DNA from 4 places in the Aquabacter sp. DMC10 genome. Region 3 is predicted to be linked to each of the others. Evidence: predicted binding sites of a transcription regulator. Region 3 holds the regulator's gene; each other region holds the start of a gene.

Region 1 (4,209 bases), on a different contig from region 3:
GGGCACCGCGCTCGCCGCCATCGGCGAGACCGTGCTGGTGGTGGACCTGGACCCCCAGGGCAATGCGTCCACGGGCCTTGGCATCGAGCGCTCGCGCCGGCGCCTGTCCACCTATGACGTGCTGTGCGGCGAGGCCACGCTGCGCGAGACGGTGCAGGAGACGGGGGTGCCCAATCTTTATGTGGCGCCCTCGACCCTGGACCTGTCCGGCCTCGAACTGGAGATCGCCAGCGAGCGCGACCGCGCCTTCCGCCTGCGCAATGCCTTGACGGCGCTGGCCGGCAATGGGGAGGGCCCGCGCTTTTCCTATGTGCTGATCGACTGCCCGCCGTCCCTGTCGCTCATCACGGTGAACGCCATGGCGGCGGCCCATGCCATATTGGTGCCGCTCCAGTGCGAGTTCTTCGCCCTGGAGGGCCTGTCCCAATTGCTGAAGACGGTGGAGCAGGTGCGCGGCGCGCTCAACCCGGAACTGACCATCCACGGCATCGTGCTGACCATGTATGATGCCCGCAACAACCTGTCCGACCAGGTGATGCAGGATGTCCGGCAATTCATGGGCGACAAGGTCTACCAGACGGTGATCCCGCGCAATGTGCGGGTCTCGGAGGCGCCGTCCTATGGCAAGCCGGTGCTGCTCTATGACCTGAAATGCGCGGGCTCGCAGGCCTATCTGCGGCTTGCCTCGGAAGTGATCCAGCGCGAGCGCGCGGCGCGGGCGGTGGCGGCCTGAGGCCGCCTCGCCCTTTGACTTGAACGGGATGGCGGCGGTTTCGGCCGCGGCAGGAGAGGGACCCTTAACATGGCGGAAGAAGGCCGCTCGCGGCTCGGGCGGGGATTGGCGGCGCTGATCGGCGACATGGGCGGCGACGATGCCCGTCCCGCCCCGGTGCAGAAGGGCGCCGGCGTGCGCAAGGTGCCGATCGAGTTCGTCCGCCCCAGCCCGCGCAATCCGCGCCGGACCTTCCTGGAGGAGGGGCTGGAGGATCTGACCGCCTCGGTGAAGGAAAAGGGCATCATCCAGCCCATCGTGGTCCGCACCGTCGGCCCCAACGCCTTCGAGATCGTCGCCGGCGAGCGCCGCTGGCGCGCCGCCCAGCGGGCCGCGCTCCACGAAGTGCCCGTGGTGGTGGTGGAGCTGAACGACCGGGAGGCGCTGGAAGTCGCCATCATCGAGAATGTCCAGCGTTCCGACCTCAATCCGCTGGAAGAGGCCCAGGGCTACGAGGCCCTGATGGCCGAGTTTTCCTATACCCAGCAGGACCTCTCCAAGGTCATCGGCAAGAGCCGCAGCCACATCGCCAACACGCTGCGCCTCATGAAGCTGCCCGAGCAGGTGAAGACCTATGTGGCGGACGGACGCCTGACCGCCGGCCATGCCCGCGCGCTGCTCGCCCATGACGACCCCGCCCGGATCGCCCGCGAGGTGGTGGAGAAGGGGCTCAATGTCCGCGACGTGGAGGCCCTCGCCAAGGTGAAGACCGCCGTGGCCAGCCCCGCCCGTCCCGCCGAGAAGGATGCCGACACCCGCGCCGTGGAGCGCCGCATCGCCGAGGCCCTGGGGCTGAAGGTGCAGCTCCAGACCAAGGGGGAGGGGGGCGAATTGCGCATCCGCTACACCGATCTCGACCAGCTGGATCTTCTGTGCCGCAAGCTTGGCGCGGGGTGACGTCCATGTAACAATTTTCCCGCGACACCGAACGTCATCGCGGCGTCACTGCCGTGCGCGATGGATGCGCCACCAGTTTTGGTGGCTTGGTGCCGAGGGGGAACCGCGTGGCGCATACAGCAACCCATGGGACGGAGCGAAAGTCCCACGCGCATGTCTCGCAGTCCGGCGCGCGGTTCGAGCGGGACAAGAGCCTGCGGGAAGTCTTCATCTTCTTTGCGGTGCTGCTGGGCGGACTTGCCTATGTGGGCTGGTCCATCTGGTCGGACATGCAGCGCGCGGACGTGGGGCCGCTGACCTTCGCGCCCTTCCTGCTGCTCTTCGTGGCCCTCTTGATCGCGCTCGCCTTCGAGTTCGTGAACGGCTTCCACGACACCGCCAATGCGGTGGCCACCGTCATCTACACCAACACCTTGCCTGCCCATTTCGCCGTGGTCTGGTCGGGCTGCTGGAACTTCATCGGCGTCCTCGTCTCCTCCGGCGCGGTGGCCTTTGGCATCATCTCCCTGCTGCCGGTGGAACTGATCCTCAACGTGGGGTCGGGCGCGGGCATGTCCATGGTGTTCGCCCTTCTGGTGGCGGCCATCCTGTGGAACCTCGGCACCTGGTATCTGGGCCTGCCGGCCTCGTCCTCCCACACCCTGATCGGCTCCATCATCGGCGTCGGCCTCGCCAACCAGCTTCTGAAGGGCGCCGACGGCACCGCCGGCGTGGATTGGGGGCAGGCGGCCAATGTGGGCTATTCCCTGCTGCTCTCCCCGGTGGTGGGCTTCGTGGCCGCCGGCCTCCTGCTGGTGACCATGAAGGTCCTCATCAAGAACCCCTCGCTCTATCACGAGCCGAAGGAAAACAAGGCGCCGCCGTGGTGGATCCGCGGTCTCCTGGTGCTCACCTGCACCGGCGTGTCCTTCGCCCACGGTTCCAATGACGGCCAGAAGGGCATGGGTCTCATCATGCTGATCCTGATCGGCATCGTGCCCACCGCCTATGCGCTGAACCGCGCGGTGGACCCTGAGGATGTGGCGCAGTTCCGCGCCCTGGCGCAGGTGACCCAGACTTCGCTCCTGGCGGCCCAGCCCGTCACCACGCCGGTCCCGGATCCCCGGGAGAGCCTGACGGCCTTCGTGCGCGACCATAAGGTGCGGCCGGACACCGTTCCGGCCCTGGCGGCGGTGGCCGGCGAGATCGCCGATCTGGTGGCGACCCACAATTCGCTGTCCCAGGTGCCGGCGGCGGCCGTGCCGAACATGCGCAACGACATGTATCTGGCGTCCGAGACCATCGCCATCATGCAGCGCATCCAGGCCCCCACCTTCGATGCGCAGACCCGGCAGAACCTGATTGCCTTCAAGCACTCGCTGGACGAGGCCACGAAATTCATCCCGCTGTGGGTGAAGGTGGCCGTGGCCATCGCGCTGGGCCTTGGCACCATGGTGGGCTGGAAGCGCATCGTGGTGACGGTGGGCGAGAAGATCGGCAAGTCCCATCTCACCTACGCCCAGGGCGGCGCGGCGGAGCTGGTGGCCATGGGCACCATCCTGGCCGCCGACCATTACGGCCTGCCGGTGTCCACCACCCACGTTCTGTCCTCGGGCATTGCCGGCACCATGGCGGCCAACCACACCGGCCTGCAATGGTCGACCGTGCGCAACCTTGCCATGGCCTGGGTGCTCACCTTGCCGGCGGCCATCGTGCTGGCGGGCGGCATCTATGTCCTGCTGCGGCAGGTGTTCTGACGGGATCGGTTTGACGGGAGTGTGAGCCCGCTCGCGGGGTGCGGGCGCACTTTCCTGTCGAACACGGGGCGGGCGGCGCTGACATGGCGCTCCCGCCCCGCTAGCTTTCGGCCATGATCCCACAGGCCGCCGACCTCACCGACGCCCCGGGCGCCACCCCGGACGAAGCCCCTCCCGCTGCCGGCGCCCCCGCGCCCGCCCGCGCCGGGGAGGAGGGCCGCGTGACGCCGGTCATGGCCCAATATATCGAGATCAAGGCGGCCAACCCGGACTGCCTGCTCTTCTACCGGATGGGCGACTTTTACGAGCTGTTCTTCGAGGATGCCGAGAAGGCGTCCCAGGCGCTCGGCATCGTGCTCACCAAGCGCGGCAAGCATATGGGGGAGGACATCCCCATGTGCGGCGTGCCCATCTCCCGCTCCGACGAATATCTCCACAAGCTCATCGCCCTGGGCTTCCGCGTGGCGGTGTGCGAGCAGCTGGAAGATCCCGCCGAGGCGCGAAAGCGCGGCGCCAAGGCGGTGGTGCGGCGCGACGTGACGCGCCTTGTCACCCCCGGCACCCTCACCGAGGACGCGCTGCTGGACGCCAAGCGGGAGAATGTCCTCCTGGCGGTCGCCCGCACCCGCGCCGGTGGCGAGGACGAGCATGCCTATGGCCTCGCCTTCACCGACGTGTCCACCGGCAGCTTCCGCGTGGCGGCGAGCCGCAAGGACCAACTGGCCGCCGACATCGCCCGCATCGATCCGGCCGAGGTCCTGGTTTCCGACGCCCTGTTCGAGGATGGCGAGCTGCGCGAGCTGT
Region 2 (4,209 bases), on a different contig from region 3:
AGACCATCGACGTGGAAGATCCCGCCACCGGCACGGTGATCGCCACCGTGCCCAGTGCCAGCGTGCAGGATGTGGACCTCGCGGTGATCGCCGCCCGGAAAGCGCTGGACGGCCCCTGGGGCCGCATGACCGGCCTTGAGCGGGGCAAGCTCATCAGCCGCTTTGCCTCCCGGCTCGAGGAACTGGGCGATGAACTGGCCGAGATCGAGGCCATCGATTGCGGCAAGCCGGTCGCCTATGCCCGCTATGTGGATGTGGGCCTCTCGGCCACCACCTATCACTACATGGCCGGATGGGCGAGCAAGATCACCGGCGAGACGGTGGGCGTGTCCACGCCCGGCGATTTCCACGCCTACACCCTGCGCGAGCCCGTCGGCGTGGTGGCGCAGATCGTGCCCTGGAACTTCCCCCTCGTGCTCACCGCCTACAAGCTGGCCCCGAGCCTCGCGGCGGGGTGCACCTGCATCATCAAGCCGGCGGAGCAGACACCGCTCAGCACCTTGCGCCTCGCGCAGATCATCGCGGAGGTGGGCTTTCCGCCCGGCGTGGTGAATGTGGTGACCGGCTATGGCACCACCGCCGGCGCCGCGCTGGCCGAGCACCCGGACGTGGACAAGGTGGCCTTCACCGGCTCCACCGATGTGGGCAAGGCGGTGGCGCGCGCCGCCACTTCCAGCCTCAAGCGCGTGACCTTGGAACTGGGCGGCAAGTCGCCCATGGTGGTGTTCAAGGATGCCGATCTCGACCGGGCCATTCCCGGCCTCGCCTCGGCCATCTTCTTCCACCAGGGGCAGGTCTGCACGGCCGGCTCGCGCCTCTTCGTGCACCGGTCCATCCACGACCGGGTGGTGGACGGCATCGCCGCCGAGGCGGGCAAGCTCGTCATCGGCCACGGGCTGGAGGCGGGAACCACCATGGGGCCGCTGGTCTCCCGCCGGCAGTTGGATCGCGTGATGGGCTATCTCGACCAGGGCATGGCGAGCGGCGCCGAGATGGTCACGGGCGGCGGACGGCTCGGCAATGGCGGCTACTTCATGGAACCGACCATCCTCGCGGGCACCCGCTCCGAAATGGCCGTGGTGCGCGAGGAAATCTTCGGCCCGGTGCTGTGCGTCATGTCCTATGACGATGACGACCTCGATGCGGTCGCGGCGGCCGCCAACGACACGCCCTTTGGCCTGTCCGCCAGCGTCTGGACGCGCGACCTCTCCATTGCCCACAAGATGGCGCGGCGCATCAAGGCGGGCAGCGTGTGGATCAACATGCACCACTTCTTTGACCCAGCCTTGCCCTTCGGCGGCTTCAAGCAATCGGGCTGGGGTCGTGAACAAGGGGCGGACGCCATCCGCACCTTCACGGAGGTCAAGTCCGTCTGCGCCGCCCTTTGATCCTGGGGGCGCGGTCCCCCGCGCCCTCCCCCCGAGTCTGGTGTTTGGCGTCTGGCGTCCCGGGCACCGGGCGTCACAGGCGCGTGACAAACCCGCGCCAAAATCCCGGATTTCCCGGGGTGGGCCGCATTCCAGCGCGCCCGTCAGCCTCGGACACCTGCATTTGGGAGGCGGTGATGGCGGGCAAACGGGATCTCACGCGCAGAGACACGCTCAAGATCATGGGCGGCCTTCCGATCTTCCCCCTCGCCGGCGGGACCCTGGCCTCCGTCTTCGGCGCGGGACCGGCCGCGACCGCGCCAGTGACCGGCGCGCGCTTCGTCGGCATGGACGCTCCAAACCTTGATGATCCCGCAGGAATGGCGACCACCTTGGTGAAATCGGCCATGGAGGTGACCTATGCGGATGGCTCAAAGAAGACTTTTGCTCTGGGATACCAGCCGCTGTTCATCACCGGCGAGGCCGTGCCGGATGGCAAGGGCGGGACGGTCATTGCAGGCGGCTATTACGACATCAACAACCGGCCCATCCTTGATGCCAGCGCGGCGGGGGACACCAAGCCCCAGCTGTTCTCCGATTGCCCCGACGGCAGCAGCCTGCTGACAGTGGAGGGCGCGGCCGTGGACGGGGTCCAGGGCAAGCCGGTCTTCCTGGTGGTGCAGTTCGAGTACATGACCAAGAATGCGGCAGGTGCCAACACCTACCGGACGCTGCCTGCGCCCATGGCCATCCTCACCCTCGACCAGGACCCGCAGACCGGCCGGCTGAAGCTGGTCAAATACGTACCCCTGGACGCGGGGCCGGTGCAGGGCCTTTGGACGCCCTGCGGGGCCTCCATCACGCCCTGGAACACCCATCTGTCCAGCGAGGAATACGAACCCGACGCCACCAAGGCCCGCGCCGACAAGACCTTCCGGGCCTTCAGCCAGAACCTGTTCGGCGATCCCGAAAAGGCCAACCCCTATCATTACGGCCACATGCCGGAAGTCACGGTCCATCCCGACGGCACCGGCACCCTCACCAAGCATTATTGCATGGGCCGCATCTCCCACGAGCTGGCGCAGGTGATGCCCGACGGGCGAACCGCCCTGATGGGCGACGACGCCACCAATGGCGGCCTGTTCATGTTCGTGGCCGACGCGCCGGGCAAGCTCGATGCCGGCACGCTCTATGTGGCCAAGTGGAAGCAGAAATCGGCCGCGAAGGGCGGCAGCGCCGACCTGTCCTGGATCAAGCTCGGCCACGCCACGAGCGGGCAGATCAAAGAGCTCGCGGACCGGCTCACCGCGGCCGATATTGTCGATGTGAAGCGTGAGGACCCGAACGACCCCAGCTATGTCAAAATCCCCTTCGAGGGCAAGACCGAATGGGTGAAGTTCGCGCCCGGCCAAGAGCTTGCGGCCGCCTTTCTCGAGACCCGCCGCTACGCGCCCTATAAGGGCGGAAGCCTTGGCTTCACCAAGATGGAAGGCACCACGGTCAACGCCAAGGACAGGATCGCCTATTCGGCCATGAGCTACGTCCAGGCCGCCATGAAGGACGGTTCCGGCGACCTGAAGGTGGAAGGGCCAGCCGCCGGGATCGTCTATCAGCACCGGCTCTCAGGCGGACAGATCGACGACACGGGCGCGCCGATCAACAGCGACTGGGTTCCGGTCTTCACCCAGGCGCTTCTCGTCGGGGAGGACCTGGCCACCCCGGACGATCTCGGCAATCTCGCCAATCCCGCTCTCGTCGCCAACCCCGACAACATCAAGTTCAACGAGGACATGCGCACCCTCTTCATCGGAGAGGACAGCGGGATGCACGTCAACAACTTCCTTTGGGCCTATAATGTGGACACCAAGGAGTTGACCCGCATCCTCTCGACCCCCGCCGGCGCCGAATCCACCGGGCTGCACGCCGTCGATCAGGTGAACGGCTTCACCTACATCGTCAGCAACTTCCAGCATCCGGGAGACTGGGAGCTCAAGAAGGACGCGGCGGGCACCGTCATCGGCGGCCTTCACGCCAAGGTCTATCAACGCCTGGACCCGCTGATCGAGAAAAACTATGCCGATGGCCGTGGAAAAGTCGGCGCGGCGGTGGGCTACCTGACGGGAATGCCGGCCGTTTTCTAGCCCGGTCTTCCCCGTCTTCCGAGGCTGGCCCCACCGTGAGCGCGGCGCCGCGCCTGCGACCCGCGCGGCGGTCCAGTGCTCGCGCTGCCGACGGCCTGCGGCCGGGGACGCGGCTTTCTTGAGCGCGGGACCGGCCGCGACCTCTCGCTGCGGAACCAAGCCGGCCCGCCGGCCTTGATCCCGCAGACCGGCAACCGCGCGCAGCGGGGGAGCAACGCCCCGCCGCTCGCAGCGCCGCACCCGAGGGAGGTCATGGACGACGGCATTCTGGGAATGGCCCCGCAGGATCTGGATGGCGCCCTGCGCCTTGCCGTCGCCGTGGTCGTGGGGATGGCGGTGGGGCTCAATCGCGACCTCAAGGGCAAGCCCACGGGCATTCGCACCCTCGGCCTCGTGTGCCTCGGCGCGGCGCTGGTCGGGGTGGTCAGCTTGCGCGTGGAGGGCATTTTCGGCCACCCCGACGCCACCAGCCGCGTGCTCCAGGGCATCCTCCAGGGCGTCATGACCGGCATCGGCTTCCTTGGCGCCGGCGTGGTTCTGGTGGATCACGCGGAAAAGCGCATCGCGGGCCTCACCACGGCGGCCACCGTCTGGGTCACGGCGGCGCTGGGAATTGCCTGTGCACTGGCCTCATGGACGCTCATAGTGGCAGGCGTCGGCCTGGCGCTCTTCCTCCTGGTGGTGGCCCATCCGCTGGAGCG
Region 3 (4,209 bases):
GACTTGGGGAAAACAGGCCGGCGACTCAATCTCGCACTGGGCGAGAGTCTCCGCATATTGTAGCCTTCCAACCGTCGACTACGACATGTCGTGCGACACTTTCCAAGTGGTGTCGGGCAACTCGGCTCCCGCGTGCGAAAGCGCGTTTTCGGGATCGATGTCGGAGTCGGCGAAATGCGGCGGGAACGGAGTCGGATCCGGCTGAGCCGGCCTGATCCGGGAACTCTGGGTCCATCTTAAAAGTGGGGACGGGTGCGGGCTTTTGCCGTGCGCACGTCTCTTGGAGGAGAACGATGAGCTGGAACGACGAGCGCGTCGAACTCTTGAAAAAGCTCTGGAGCGAAGGCCTCTCCGCGAGCCAGATTGCAAGCGAATTGGGCGGGATCACCCGCAATGCGGTCATCGGCAAGGTGCACCGCCTCGGCCTGTCCGGCCGCACCAAGAGCGTCGCCGCGCCCGCGCGACCGCGCAAGGCGTCGCGTCCTGAGACGCCGGCCCCGCAGCAGCGCCCCGCCAGTGCGCCCCAGCGCCCGGCCACCCACGGCAACACGGCCCTCGCGCAGTTGCCCGAGGAAGAGTTCGAGCCCGCACCTGCCCCGGCCCCCGTGGTGGCGGACAATGTGGTGTCCATGTCGCAGCGCTGCACCATCATGAACCTGACAGAAGCCACCTGCCGCTGGCCCATCGGCGAGCCGGGGACGGAAGGCTTTTATTTCTGCGGCGGCCGCAGCGTGACCGGCCTGCCCTATTGCACCACCCATGCGCGCCTGGCCTATCAGCCGGTTCAAGATCGCCGGCGTGACCGGCGCCTCGCCTATCTGTGAGGCCCGTGCGCGGGTGCACCCGCGCCCGAGCGCAGTTCCGCGCGAAGCGGTTTGGCGTTTCGATGAAACGCTGAAAAGCTGAAGCGCTCTAAGATGAACGAAAACGGCCGGCCTCCCATGCGGAGCGCCGGCCGTTTTCGTTCACGCCGCGCGCACCGCGCTCCAGCAGCCGCCCCTCCAAACGAAAACGCCCGGCGCATCGGCCGGGCGTCGGGACAAGCTGCGTGTCCTGGTGCTTACTCGTTGATAGAGGCACCGGAGGCCTTCACCACCGGGGTCCACTTGGCCAGCTCCGCCTTCACATGGGCATCCAGCTCGGCCGGGGTCGAGCCCACCGAGACCGCGCTGAGATCGGCGAGCTTGGCCTTCACCGCCGGGTCCGCCACCGCCTCGATGCAGGCCTTGGCCAGCTTGTCGATGATGGCCGTGGGGGTGCCCGCCGGCGCGAAGATGGCGTTCCAGGAATAGGTCTCATAGCCTGGCAAGCCGGATTCCGAGACGGTCGGCAGGTCAGGAGCGGCGGGCGAGCGATCCTTGGTGGTGACGGCAATGCCCACCACGTCGCCCTTGCGGATGGCGCCGATGGACGAGGGCAGATTGTCGAACATGATCTTCACCTGGCCGGACAGCAGGTCCACCTTGGCCGGGCCCGCGCCCTTGTAGGGGACATGGACCATCTTCACGCCCGCCATGCTCTCGAACAGGGCCCCGGAGAGGTGGAGAGGCGTGCCGACGCCGGACGAGGCATATTCATACTTGTCCGGGTTGGCCTTCAGCAGCGCGATCAGTTCGGCCGTGGTCTTCACGTTGAGCGAAGGGTGGACCACCACCACGTTCGGCACGTTCACCAGCAGGGAGACCGGCGCGAAGTCCTTCACCGGGTCATAGGGCATCTTGGTGTAGAGCGCGGGGTTGATGGCGTGGGTCGCCACCGTGCCCATGAGGATGGTGTAACCATCCGGCGGCGCCTTGGCGACGGCGGCGGCGCCGGCATTGCCGCCCGCACCGGCCCGGTTTTCCACCACCACGGGCTGCTTGAGGATCTCACCCATCTTGGCCGCCACGATGCGGGCGACGATGTCGGTGGAACCGCCGGCGGCGAAGGGCACCACCATGCGGATGGGCCGGTTGGGGAAGTCCTCCTGCGCCATGGCGGTGCCCGTGAAGGCGGCCGTGGCCAAAGCGAGGACTGCAAGCAGGCGTTTCATCAGGCGCTCTCCTCTTGTGCGTTCCGGTACGGCTGCGCCGCACCGCCTTCCCCTCCCCCTGGACCACGGGACACAAGGGTGGAGCGGATATTGGACGAATTGCGCGGCGAGGCAAAGGCCATGCGCGGCGCGAATTCTGCACCTGGATACCCTCCGCACATGACTTTAGGTTAAGGCGCACCCTCGCCTGTCGGCCTCTTCCGGGCGTTGAAAAAAGAAGGGCCCGGCCGGCGGAGATCATCCGCCGGCCGGGCCTTGGATCCGTTGGCGCCTCAATGGGAGCGCGCGAACATCTCATTGAAGGAATAGCCCGCGCCGCGCACGGTGCGGATCGGGTCCATCTGGCGGCCGCGATTGATCGCCTTGCGCAGCCGTCCCACATGGACGTCGACGGTGCGCTCGTCGATATAGACGTCCTGCCCCCACACGCCGTCCAACAACTGTTCCCGCGAGAACACTCGGCCGGGGCTCTGCATCAGGAATTCCAGCAACCGGAACTCGGTGGGGCCGAGATGAATCTCACGGCCCGCCCGGTGCACCCGATGCGTTTCGCGGTCGAGCTCAATGTCCCCCGCCCGCAGCAAGGTCGCCACATGCTCGGGCTTGGCCCGCCGCAGCAGCGCCCGCACGCGGGCGAGCAGTTCCGGCACCGAGAAGGGCTTGACCACATAGTCGTCCGCCCCGGTGGCAAGCCCGCGCACCCGTTCCGTCTCCTCGCCGCGCGCGGTGAGCATGATGACGGGGAGGCGCTCGGTCTCCGCCCGCGTGCGCAGGCGCCGGCACAGCTCGATGCCGGACAGGCCCGGCAGCATCCAGTCCAGGATGACGAGGTCGGGAACCGCCTCTCTCAGGCGGGTCTCCGCCTCGTCGCCGCGCCCCACATTGTCCACCGCATAGCCTTCCGACTCCAGATTGTACCGAAGCAGCAGGCTAAGCGGTTCTTCGTCCTCGATAATCAAGATACGCGCGGGCACGGAGGATCATCCCTGAAGGCTGTGACCCGGGAAGGTAACGGCGGTCTCGCTGGAGCGGTCGGCCTTGGGACGCTCGTCGGAGAGCATCTGTCCGGTGACCATGTAATAGACGGTCTCCGCCACGTTGGTGGCGTGGTCGCCGATGCGCTCGATGTTCTTGGCGCAGAACAGAAGATGCGTGCACACCGAGATGTTGCGCGGATCTTCCATCATATAGGTGAGCAGCTCGCGGAACAGCGAGGTGTACATGGTGTCGACAACGCTGTCGCGGCCCCACACCTCGATGGCCTTGGCCTCATCCTTGCCGGCATAGGCGTCGAGCACCTCCTTCAGCTGCTCGAGCACCAGGTCGGACATGTGCTCCACGCCGCGCACCAGCTTCTGCGGGTGGTACTCGCCCTCGATGGCCAGGACGCGCTTGCCCACGTTCTTGGCGAGGTCGCCGATGCGCTCCAGGTCCGAGGCGATGCGGATGGCCGCCACCAGCTCGCGCAGGTCGGTGGCCACCGGCTGACGCTTGGCGATGACGAGGATGACCTTTTCCTCGATCTCGCGCTGCATGTGATCGACACTGGCGTCGAGCAGGATGACCTTCTGCCCCGACGCGGTGTCGCGGCGGATGAGGGCATTGACGGAATCCGCCACCAGACGCTCGGCCTGGCCGCCCATTTCGACCACCTTGCGGCCGATCTCTTTCAGTTCGGCGTCGAAGGCCGATACGATATGCTCGGGCATCGTGTTCACCCCTGCAGGCTCAGCCGAAGCGGCCGGTGATATAGTCACGCGTCTTGATCTGCCGCGGATTGGTGAAGATCACGTCGGACGGGCCGACCTCCACCAGTTCGCCCAGATAGAAGAAGGCGGTGATGTCCGCGCAGCGGGCCGCCTGTTGCATATTGTGCGTCACGATGACGATGGTGAAGTCCTGCTTCAGCTCGTCGATCAGGTCTTCGATCTTCGAGGTGGAGATGGGGTCGAGCGCAGAGGTGGGCTCGTCCAGCAGGATGACCTCGGGCTGCACCGCGATGGTGCGGGCGATGCACAGGCGCTGCTGCTGGCCGCCGGACATGCCGAGCGCCGAGGTGTGCAGGCGATCCTTGGTCTCGTCCCAGATGGCCGCCTTGCGCAGGCAGCTCTCGACGCGATCGTCCATCTGCGACTTGTTCAGCCGCTCGTGCAGGCGCACGCCGAAGGCGATGTTGT
Region 4 (4,209 bases), on a different contig from region 3:
GGCGGCACGAAGATGGCGTTGCGCTCGGCGGCGATGGCGCCGGCAATGGCGTCGCGGTCGTCGGTCTCGCGATTATAGTCCACCACCTCAGCGCCCAGCGCGATGGTGCGCTCGCGCTTCATGGTGGGCGCGTCGGAGGGCATGACGATCACCGCCGGCATGCCCAAAAGCTTGGCGGCGGCTGCCACACCCTGCGCGTGGTTGCCGGAGGAACAGGCCACCACCCCCGCCGCGCGGCGCTCCTGCGGGATCTGCACCATGCGGTTATAGGCGCCGCGAAACTTGAAGGAGCCGGTGCGCTGGAGCGTCTCGGGCTTCAGGAAAACGGTGCCGCCCACCAGGTCCGACAGGACAGGGGAGGCAACCAGGGGGGTGCGCACGGCGACGCCCTTCAGGCGTCCGGCGGCGGCGACCACATCGGCGAAGACGGGAGGAGCAGGAATCGCGTTCATGCCACCGAAATTAGCCTGTTTCGCCGCAGGAGGCGAAACCTGCGTGCCACCGGCCCGAAATCATGGGCGACCAGCACATTGTCGATGAACTGCTTGGCGCATTCCCGCCAGGAATAGCGCAGCGCATAGTCCCGCGCCGCCTGGGGCGAGAGCTCCAGCGCCTTGAGGCAGGCGGTGCGCAAATCCTCGTCCAGGACCCCCACCGGCTCGGTGGCCTCGCCCAGCACGTCCATGGGGCCGGTCACCGGATAGGCCGCCACCGGCAGGCCGCTCGCCAGCGCTTCCAGGAGCACGATGCCGAACGTGTCGGTGCGGCTCGGGAAGACGAAGACATTGCTGCCGGAATAGATTCGGGCCAGGTCCTCGCCCTCCTTGGGGCCGAAGAAATGGGCATCTGGGAACCGCGCCTTCAGCGAGGCGAGCGCCGGGCCACCGCCCACCACCGCCTTGGAGCCGGGCAGGTCGAGGCTCAGGAAGGCCTCGATGTTCTTTTCCACCGACACCCGACCGACGAACAGGAAGACCGGCTTGGGCAGCCCCAGGTCGACTTCGGGGCGGGGGCGGAAGAGATCGGCGTGGACGCCGCGCGACCAGCGCATGAGGCGCTTGAAGCCACGCGCCTCCAGTTCCCGTTCCAGCGTGGCGGTGGCCACCATCACCCCGCCGCCCGCATTGTGGAAGCTGCGCAGCCAGGCATAGGTGAGGCGCTCCGGCACCGGGGCGCGGGCGGAGAGATATTCGGGAAACTTGGTGTGGTAGGAGGTGGTGAAGGTGCGGCGCGTGGCGATGCAGGCCCGGCGCACCAGGATGCCGATGGGACCCTCGGTGGCCACATGCACGAAGTCGGGCTGCATCGCCTCGATCCGCCGCATAATCATGCGCGGGGTGGCCAGCGACAGGCGGATTTCGTCATAGGTGGGCAGCGGGACGGTGCGGAATTCCTGCGGGGTGAGGAACTCCAGGCGCGCGCCCAGATGAATGGCTTCGCTGGCGGTGTGCTCCAGGGAGCGCACGACCCCGTTGATCTGAGGATGCCAGGCGTCCGTCGCGACGAGGATGCGCATCAGGCCGCCGCTTGCGCCGCAGCCGTATCGGTCGGCTCGGTCACCGGCACCAGGGAGGGCTTGGTCCAGCGGATGATCTCCATCCGGCCGTCTTCATGCTCGGCCACCGCCGTGCAGCTTTCGACCCAGTCGCCGCAATTGACATAGCGCACGCCGAACCGGTCATGGATGGCGGCATGGTGGATGTGGCCGCAGATGACGCCGTCCACCTTGTGGCGCTTGGCCTCGTCAGCCACCGCCTTCTCGAACTTGCCGATGAAGTTGACGGCGTTCTTGACCTTCAGCTTGGCCCACTGGCTGAGCGACCAATAGGTCAGCCCCAGCTTGCGGCGCACCAGGTTCACATAGGTGTTGACGCCCAGCGCAAAGGTATAGGCCCAGTCGCCCATGAAGGCGAGCCACTTGGCATGGCGCACCACCAGGTCGAACACGTCGCCGTGGATGACGAGGTAGCGCTTGCCGTCGGCGGCCTCATGGATGGTGTGTTCCACCACCTCGATGCCGCCGAAATGGGTGCCGTAATAATCACGCAGGAATTCGTCGTGATTGCCGGGCAGATAGAGGATGCGCGCGCCCTTTCGGCCCTTGCGCAGCAGCTTCTGCACGACGTCATTGTGCTTCTGGGGCCAGTACCAGGCCTGACGCAGCCGCCAGCCGTCGACGATGTCGCCGACAAGGTAGAGCAGGTCCGCATCATGGTACTTGAGGAAGTCGAGCAGAAGCTCCGCCTGGCATCCCTTGGTCCCGAGATGGACATCGGAAATGAAAAGCGCGCGGTAGTGGCGGGCTTCAGGGGTGTCGCTCACGATCTTGCCTCGTGCGGAAATTGCTCCCTGAGAGCATTGTGACGGACTTAGCCGGAGTCGTGTATCCCTTTTATGACGCAAGTGCGGAAAGGTGTCATTCAACTTCCGCAGTGCACCATGACAAAGGGATGAGCCAAGGCCCCGGCCGCGACTCAGTCCTCTCGCGCGCAGCATCCCGCGCCGGGCCGGCCACCGCAAGAGGCGGGGCCGCCGCGCAGCGTCCGACCCACCGCGCGCGTCTCGTCCGCCGGCCATTGACCAAATGCCCGTGCCGGGCCAGCTTGCGCGCCGGACGGAAGGCGGGCCACACCAAAGGCCCGCGCGGGTCTCGGCGAGAGGCCCCCGTCCGGCGGACCACCGGCTTGGACGGCGGACGCCTCTTCTTCTTTCTAGGGAGCCCCTCCAGATGAAGCTCGTTCGCTTCGGCGCCGTCGGCCAGGAAAAGCCTGGTCTAATCGATTCAACCGGCAAGATCCGGGACCTGTCCGGCGTGGTGCCGGACATTGCCGGCGACGTGCTCACCCCCGAGGGCCTCGCCCGCATCCAGGCGGTGGACCCCGCCAGCCTGCCCTTCGCCCCCGAAGGCGCGCGGCTGGGCGCCTGCGTTGCCCGTCCCGGCAATTTCGTTGCGGTCGGCCTGAACTATGCCGACCATGCGGCCGAGACCAACAACCCCATCCCCGCCGAGCCGGTGCTCTTCAACAAGGCGCCCAATTCCATGGTGGGCCCCAATGACGACGTGATGATCCCCAAGGGCTCCACCAAGCTCGACTGGGAAGTGGAACTGCTGATCGTCATTGGCGCCCGCGCCCGTTATGTGGAAGAGGCCGACGCGCTGAAGCACGTGGCCGGCTATTCCATCTGCAATGACGTCTCCGAGCGCGCCTTCCAGATCGAGCGCGGCGGCCAGTGGACCAAGGGCAAGAGCGCGGAGACCTTCGGCCCGGTCGGCCCCTACCTCCTCACCGCCGACGAGATGCCGGACACCACGTCCCTGGCCATGTGGTTGGAAGTGAATGGCGAGAAGGTGCAGAACGGCTCCACCAAGACCATGATCTTTTCGGTGCCGTTCCTTGTCTCCTATATCAGCCAGTTCATGGTGCTTGATCCCGGCGACATCATCACCACCGGCACGCCGCCCGGCGTGGGCCTCGGCTTCAAGCCCCCGCGCTTCCTGAAGGCGGGCGATGTGATGCGCCTCGGCATCGAGGGCCTGGGCGTCCAGGAACAGAAGGTGGTGCCCTTCCAGCTGTGAGGGCGAACCGCGCCTCCCTCACGAGGGAGGCGCGGGCAAATGGGATGGCCCGCTCCATATTGAACTTTGATGGGGCTTGATCGAGGGCGTCCGGCGTCGCAGGCTTGTGGTTTCAGCAAGAAGCGACACCTGCTCCAAAGCCGGACGGAATGAAAAAAGACGCGCCCTCGCCTTCCGCCACCCAGCGCCTCCTGGCCCTTCTGCCTGCCCCGCCCCGCTTTCCGGCCATCCGCCGCCGGCCGGTGGAACTGATCTATGGGCGCGACGACACGGTGCCTTTGGGGGATTGGATCCCCCTGTCGCTGCAACATGCGGTGCTGGCGCTCACCTTCATCATCTACCCCCTGCTGGCGGCGGAAGCGGCCAACCTGCCGCTGGAGGCTCGCCAGCCGCTCCTGTCCTCGAGCGTGATCGCCATCGGGCTTGCGACCATGATCCAGTGCAGCCGGTCCCGCTTCGGCTCCGGCTATCTCCTGGTCTCCGTGCCCGCCCCCAACGCCATTCCCCTGGTCTCGCAGGCCCTCAGCCTGGGCGGGCTGGGGCTCCTCGCGCTCACAACGCTGCTTCTGGGCGTCTCACAAGTGCTGATCGCCCGCGTCATCCGGCCGTTGCGGGTGCTGCTGCCCACCGAG

Evidence for each region. The regulator PhoB, encoded in region 3, activates phosphate uptake and scavenging genes when phosphate is short. The targets are predictions, from matches to a motif close to TGTCATNNANCTGTCAT.
Region 1: a site for PhoB is predicted at 1,702-1,718, ahead of ACT54L_RS09495 (inorganic phosphate transporter). Genes of this name have one in related genera too.
Region 2: a site for PhoB is predicted at 1,461-1,477, ahead of ACT54L_RS22260 (PhoX family protein). Genes of this name have one in related genera too.
Region 4: a site for PhoB is predicted at 2,415-2,431, ahead of ACT54L_RS17805 (UDP-2,3-diacylglucosamine diphosphatase). Genes of this name have one in related genera too.

The regions. Positions count from the first base shown of each region.
Region 1 covers NZ_JBQUYX010000003.1:159,760-163,968, forward strand. The annotation lists gene ACT54L_RS09485 (ParA family protein) at 1-733, shown strand, start outside; gene ACT54L_RS09490 (ParB/RepB/Spo0J family partition protein) at 803-1,669, shown strand; gene ACT54L_RS09495 (inorganic phosphate transporter) at 1,777-3,405, shown strand; gene mutS (DNA mismatch repair protein MutS) at 3,519-4,209, shown strand, end outside.
Region 2 covers NZ_JBQUYX010000009.1:232,582-236,790, forward strand. The annotation lists gene ACT54L_RS22255 (aldehyde dehydrogenase family protein) at 1-1,388, shown strand, start outside; gene ACT54L_RS22260 (PhoX family protein) at 1,565-3,508, shown strand; gene ACT54L_RS22265 (MgtC/SapB family protein) at 3,761-4,209, shown strand, end outside.
Region 3 covers NZ_JBQUYX010000002.1:805,533-809,741, forward strand. The annotation lists gene ACT54L_RS08460 (GcrA family cell cycle regulator) at 294-824, shown strand; gene ACT54L_RS08465 (Bug family tripartite tricarboxylate transporter substrate binding protein) at 1,061-2,032, opposite strand; gene phoB (phosphate regulon transcriptional regulator PhoB) at 2,305-3,006, opposite strand; gene phoU (phosphate signaling complex protein PhoU) at 3,013-3,741, opposite strand; gene pstB (phosphate ABC transporter ATP-binding protein PstB) at 3,761-4,209, opposite strand, start outside.
Region 4 covers NZ_JBQUYX010000006.1:323,136-327,344, forward strand. The annotation lists gene ACT54L_RS17795 (threonine ammonia-lyase) at 1-452, opposite strand, end outside; gene ACT54L_RS17800 (glycosyltransferase family 4 protein) at 449-1,516, opposite strand; gene ACT54L_RS17805 (UDP-2,3-diacylglucosamine diphosphatase) at 1,516-2,322, opposite strand; gene ACT54L_RS17810 (fumarylacetoacetate hydrolase family protein) at 2,729-3,577, shown strand; gene ACT54L_RS17815 (solute carrier family 23 protein) at 3,727-4,209, shown strand, end outside.